2 regions of the Anaerofustis sp. NSJ-163 genome follow, and region 2 is predicted to be linked to the other one. Evidence: riboswitches for the same ligand, from Rfam matches in the RefSeq annotation. Region 2 holds a riboswitch; the other holds the start of a gene.

Region 1 (3,439 bases), on a different contig from region 2:
TATCATATAAGCTTATATATATTTCAAACATATAATTATTTTTAAATAAAAAAAAGCATCATTAAATGATGCTTTTTTTTGTATTTGAAATATTTTTATTATTTATTTTTAGTTATATTCTTTATAGCATATAAAACAGCTACCATTAGTACTATACCAATAGGAAGTGATACCCATGCTGTTTGAACAAAACCTGCAATAATGTATGTTACAAAAGATACGGCTGCTACAGTCATAGCATAAGGAAGCTGAGTCGATACATGATTGACATGATCACATCTGGCACCAGCTGAAGACATAATTGTCGTATCGGAAATAGGAGAACAATGGTCTCCACATACAGCACCGGCCATACAAGCCGAAATTGATATAATCATAAGTTGAGGATTTGAATTAGCAAATACAGAAACTACTATAGGAATAAGTATACCAAACGTTCCCCAAGATGTACCCGTTGCAAAAGATAAAAAACATCCAACCAAAAATATGATTGCCGGCAAAAAGTTCATTAAAGAAGCTGCGTTATTTTGCATCATACCTCCAACAAATTCAGCAGCTCCCAAACTATCTGTCATAGCTTTCAATGTCCAAGCAAAAGTCAAAATCAAAATAGCAGGAACCATAGCTTTAAACCCTTCTGGAATACAATCCATACATTCATTGAATTTCAAAACTTTTCTTGCAACATATAAAATAACAGTTATAAACAAAGCAAATATACTACCTATAGATAATCCCACAGATGCATCACTGTTTGAAAAGGCTTCTATAAATCCTGCTCCGGAAAACAAACCGCCAGTATAAACCATTCCAATAATACAACATATTATAAGAGAAATTATAGGAATAATTAAATCAATTACTTTACCATTTTCATTTACATCACTATATTCTTCTTCAACAAACCCCGAATTTAAAATAGAATGCAAATCTCCTTTTGATGCATTTTCCTCATGTTTTTTCATAGGACCATAATCAAATTTGAGTAAAACCAAAGAAATCATCATTGTAATTGTCAAAAATGCATAAAAGTTAAAAGGAATTGCCTGAATAAATACAGAAAACCCATCTTCCCCCGGAACAAATCCAGTCACAGCAGCAGCCCATGAAGATATAGGAGCAATAATACAAACAGGAGCTGCCGTAGCATCTATAAGATAAGCAAGCTTTGCTCTTGATACTTTATGTTTATCTGTTATTGGTCTCATAACGCTACCAACAGTCAAACAATTAAAATAATCATCTATAAAAATTAATACACCTAATAAAATCGTTGCTAGTTGAGCACCTGCACGTGTTTTTATTTTTTTACTTGCCCAGTTACCAAAAGCAGCAGAACCGCCTGCTTTATTCATTAAGGCAACCATTCCTCCAAGAACAACAAGGAAAATTAAAATACCTACATTGTAACTGTCTGAAAGAACAGCAATAATACCATCATTTAATACATGAGTTACAGTTCCTTCAAAACTACCTGCAGCATAAAAAATACCGCCAAAAACAATACCTATAAATAATGAACTGTAAACTTCTTTTGTAATAAGTGCAAGAACAATAGCAATAATTGGAGGAACTAAAGACCAGAAAGTTGCATACATAGCTGGTTTAGCTGCTTCAGTTGTTTCTGCACCTAAGATTGGGAATACTAACATTAAAATAAGCATAAAGCTAGCAATTCCCGTCATTAATTTCTTCTTTGAAATTTTCATCGTACACCCCTTCAATTTATTTAAATTATGTAAATAAAGACAAATAAAAAAGCCTTAAATGACATCACTTTAGGACGCATTCATGGCAAAATAAATTTACTATAGATAGCGCTCCACAATCGTGACAGTATATTACATATTATGTAATATACCAGAATATAAATTATTTGGGTAATATATATTCTTCGGCAGTATCCCCTTTCCTTTATATAAGTCCCAAAATATAATATAAAGTACTGATGAACACCGCACCTCTATCATTTTATATTTACCTTTCTTTTTTACCATTTTTACATAATATTGTCAAGTTTTATTTAATATATGACAAATTTATCAAAAAATTTTTTACTTTTCGCTTAACATTATATAGTCATCTTTATTTTCCTTATAAATTTTAAACCCATATTTCAAGTATAAATCTTTTGCATAATTATCTTTACTTACAGATAAGGATACATTATTATACATTGGTCTTAAATTTAGTAAAAATATTTTTAATAAATTTTCTCCAATACCTTTATTTCTGTAACTTTTTTCAACAGACATACATAATTCAGGAATCTCTTTCGAAACATATCCATATCCATGTATATTATCATCAAACAATATGCTCCAAATCATAGCAATAATTTTTCCTTTATGTTCACATACATAACAAATATCTTTATTTAATTTGAAATTCTCATAATATATTTTAATATTTGGATCTTTTAAAATATCTTTTGAAATTGTAATATTATTTCCAACATAAATTGCATAATAAGTAAAATCTTTCAAAAAATATATCTCATTACCTTTTATTTTTCTTATTTTATAGTCTTCATTCATATATTTAACCTTCAAAAAAAAGGCACTTATAAAAGTGCCTTTTAGTAATTTTTATTTCTTAGAATTTTTTATTCTAGCTTGAGCAGCAGCAAGTCTTGCAATTGGAACCCTGAATGGAGAACATGATACATAATCAAGTCCTACACTGTCAAAGAATTCAATACTTGCAGGATCCCCACCTTGTTCACCACAAACACCACAGTGAATATCTGGATTAACTTCTCTGCCTTTCTTAACCGCCATATCAACAAGTTGACCAACACCTTCAGTATCAATTGTTGCAAATGGGTCTTTAGGGAAAATACCTTTTTCAATATATTCTTTAATATAAACCCCGGCATCATCTCTACTAAATCCATATGTCATTTGTGTTAAGTCATTTGTACCAAATGAGTAGAATTCCGCAACTTTTGCAAGTTGATCTGAAGTTAATGCAGCTCTTGGTATTTCAATCATAGTACCAACTTTGTAATCAATTTTAATTCCTGTTTCTTTAAATATATCATTTACAGTTTCTCTTATTCTGTCAACTACATATTTAAGTTCTAAATAACTACCTGCTAAAGGTACCATAATTTCAGGAGTAATATCTAAATTATCTTCTTGTTTTGCTTCGATTGCAGCCATTATGATAGCTCTTGTTTGCATATTTGCAATTTCAGGATATGTTACAGCAAGTCTACAACCTCTATGACCAAGCATTGGGTTAAGTTCATGAAGTTCGTTTACTCTTGCTTTTAATTCTTCAAAAGTTAATCCCATGTCTTTTGCAAGTTGCTTAATATCTTCATCTTCTTTAGGAAGGAATTCATGTAGTGGTGGATCAAGAAGTCTGATAACAACTGGTTTTCCACCCATTGCTTTAAATAGACCTTTAAAATCATTCTTTTGCATTGGTAGAA
Region 2 (3,439 bases):
AGCACATACAAGTGCAATATTGTTTTTAACACAAAAGTCTATTAAACTGTCAACAAGACTAAAATGAGAGAAATCTATTACAACATCTATATCTTCTTTTATTTTATCAAAGGAATCATATATAGGATATTCTTCATTTCCTTTTATGTTTTTATCAAATCCGCATACGATTTGCATATCTTCATATCCTTCGACTATGTTTTTTACATTTTGTCCCATGGCTCCGTTAAAGCCGCTAATCATAACTTTTATCATATTTGCCTCTTAGATTAAAGAATATTCTTTCAATGTTTTTTCTAAAAACTCTCTTTTGCTTCCTGTAAGCTCTGTTAAAGGAAGTCTCATATCACCTGTATTAAGTCCCATTATTTTCATGGCAGTTTTTACAGGGATTGGATTACATTCACAGAATAGTGCATCGCACATTGGTAAGATATCAAGTTGTTTTTGAATTGCCGTTTTGATATCGCCATTAAAGAATGCATCTGTTAATGCAACACATTCTTTAGGAATAATGTTTGAACATGTTGAAATTACACCATCTCCTCCAAGAGATAAAACAGGCATAATTTGATCGTCATTACCTGAATATAATTCTACATCTTCAGGTAAATCTTTCATTATTCTTGCAACTTGAGATAAATCTCCACTTGCTTCTTTAAAACCTTTTACGTTTTTTATTTTAGTAAGTTCAATAGCAAGTGATGCAGATATATTTTTACCTGTTCTTGACGGAACGTTATAAACAATAATAGGTACATCTACTCTGTCACTTATATATTCATAACTTTTATAAATTCCTTCATCACTTGATTTATTGTAATAAGGATTATTGATTAAAACAGCGTCCGCACCTCTTTTTGCGGCTATTTCTGTCAATTGAAGAACATGTTCTGTATTATTTGTTCCCGTTCCCGCAATAAAAGGAACTCTGCCGTTTATTACCTCATTTGAAACTTTGAAAATTTGGTCTTTTTCTTCATCTGTAACAGTTGGAGATTCTCCTGTTGTTCCACAAATTACAAGACCGTTAATACCATTTTCTATTTGTGAGTTAATAAGTTCTTCAAGTACACTATAGTTTACTTTATTATTTTCATCAAATGGGGTAACTAAAGCAGTACTTACACCTTTAAAAATAGACATATTAATTATTTTCCTTTCCAAAGAAATTTTCTTTAATTAAATATTCAGCGATTTGAACTGTATTAGATGCAGCACCTTTTCTGATGTTATCACCTACACACCATAAGTTCATTCCGCTTTCAACAGAAAAGTCTCTTCTTATTCTTCCAACGTAAACTTCATCTCCGCCTGCTGCATCAAGTACAGTAGGGTATTCTGGAACTGAAATATCGTCTTTTACTATTACGCCAGGAGCTTTTCTTAATAATTCTCTTGCTTCTTCAAGGTCAAAAGGTTTTTCAAATTCAAGGTTGATGCTTTCGCTATGACCTACAAAAACAGGTACTCTTACTGTTGTTGCAGTAACTTTTACATCGTAGTCACCAAGAATTTTATGTGTTTCATTGACCATTTTAAGTTCTTCTTTTGTATATCCGTTTTCTGTAAATTCATCAATATGAGGAAGACAGTTATATGCGATTTGAACAGGGTAAAATTCATTTTTACCGCCTTTAACTCCTTCTTCAAGATCTTTTATTCCTTTTAGTCCAGAACCTGCAACTGCTTGGTATGTAGAATAAATTACTCTTTTTATTTTATACGCATCATGAAGAGGTTTTAAAACTACCATTGCTTGGATAGTTGAGCAGTTTGGATTTGCGATTATCCCTTTGTTTTTTAAAGCGTCTTTTGGATTTACTTCAGGTACAACCAAAGGTACTTCATCATCCATTCTCCATGCTGAAGAGTTATCAATTACAACAACTCCGTTTTTTGCTGCGATAGGTGCATATTTTAAACTTGTTCCTCCGCCTGCTGAAAATAATGCAAAGTCGATATCTTTGTCAAAAGAATGTTCTGTTAATTCTTCTACAGTATATTCATTTCCGTTAAATTTAACTTTTTTTCCTGCTGATCTTATTGATGCCATAGGGTAAAAGTTATTAACATCAATTTTGCTTTCTTCAAGTACTTCAATCATTTTTTGTCCTACAACACCTGTTGCACCAACAACAGCTACATTGTATTTTCCCATAAAAATCCTCCTAAATATTTTTTATAGTGTTATAAAAAATAAAAGTCGACAATGCGACTCATAATACGTAAATAAATCAGTATTAGTGAATAGCACTCCATCAAAGTCGATGACAGTCTTAATGCTCTTAACATTAAGCCCGAAAAGACACCCGGTAAAAAGTGCCAATCCTCGGCAAATTTTCCTTTCATTTATTTTCACTTATATTTACCTATATCCAATAAATTACTGATAAAATTTGCACCTCTATTTTAACACTATGATATATAAATTCTATTGTTTTTATTATAGTAATAAATGCGTTTTATTGCAAGCCTTTTATTATAGTTTTAGTGTAGTTTTGTATGTAAAAATTAAATTCACAAATTCTTTTTTTTAAATAATATTTTAAATATAATTTATTTATTTTTTTTCATAATATTTTCATAATTATTTTTTCTTACATTGATTTTTTTATTTTAATAACAAATAAAGACAAAAAATTTTAAATAAGATTGATATTATTTATAAAAAAGCGAAAAGAGGAAGAACATAAAAATGGGAAAAACTTTGGTTATTACATCGGGAAAAGGAGGAGTCGGAAAGACTACATCTACTGCAAATATTGGTGTATCCTTAAGTAAGCTGGGGAAAAAGACTGTTGTTATAGATGCTGATATAGGACTTAGAAACTTAGATGTAATATTGGGGCTTGAAAACAGGATTGTTTATACTATTATTGATGTAATTGAAAACAGATGTAGATTAAAGCAAGCACTTATTAAAGATAAACGCTATGATGGATTATACTTGCTTCCGGCTTCGCAAACAAAGGATAAAACGGCAATAAGACCAACTCAAATGAGAAAAATTTGTAAAGAACTTGAAAATACTTTTGATTACATAATAGTTGATTCTCCTGCAGGAATAGAGCAAGGTTTTCAAAATGCGGTTGCCGGTGCAAAAGATGCAATAGTTGTAACCACTCCCGAAGTTTCTGCGGTTAGAGATGCTGATAGAATAATATCCCTTCTTGATGTAAATGGAATAGAAAATACAAAATTAATAATTAATAGAGCAAAAGAAGATATGATGAAAAAAGGTCAGATGATGGATACAAATGACATTTTGGATATTTTAGGTATAGAACTTATTGGAATTGTTCCTGATGAAAAAGAAATTGTTATTTCTTCAAATAGAGGAGAGCCGGTGGCGGGAAAAGAAGATTTAATAACAGGACAAGCGTATATGGACATAGCAAGAAGAATAACAGGGGAAGAAATACCAATAAGAAATATT

The links. A riboswitch is a leader RNA that binds a small molecule or an ion and turns the genes downstream of it on or off. The one in region 2 is predicted to bind lysine.
Region 1: linked by a shared signal. The riboswitch ahead of M6G78_RS07615 (Na+/H+ antiporter NhaC family protein) and the one ahead of M6G78_RS06565 (aspartate-semialdehyde dehydrogenase) in region 2 are both predicted to bind lysine.

What each region holds. Positions count from the first base shown of each region.
Region 1 covers NZ_JAMYJV010000005.1:16,568-20,006, forward strand. Annotated here, with positions in the region: gene M6G78_RS07615 (Na+/H+ antiporter NhaC family protein) at 99-1,709, opposite strand; lysine riboswitch at 1,808-1,974, opposite strand; gene M6G78_RS07620 (GNAT family N-acetyltransferase) at 2,055-2,537, opposite strand; gene ppdK (pyruvate, phosphate dikinase) at 2,589-3,439, opposite strand, start outside.
Region 2 covers NZ_JAMYJV010000004.1:62,228-65,666, reverse strand. Annotated here, with positions in the region: gene dapB (4-hydroxy-tetrahydrodipicolinate reductase) at 1-255, opposite strand, end outside; gene dapA (4-hydroxy-tetrahydrodipicolinate synthase) at 265-1,146, opposite strand; gene M6G78_RS06565 (aspartate-semialdehyde dehydrogenase) at 1,148-2,161, opposite strand; lysine riboswitch at 2,244-2,418, opposite strand; gene minD (septum site-determining protein MinD) at 2,699-3,439, shown strand, end outside.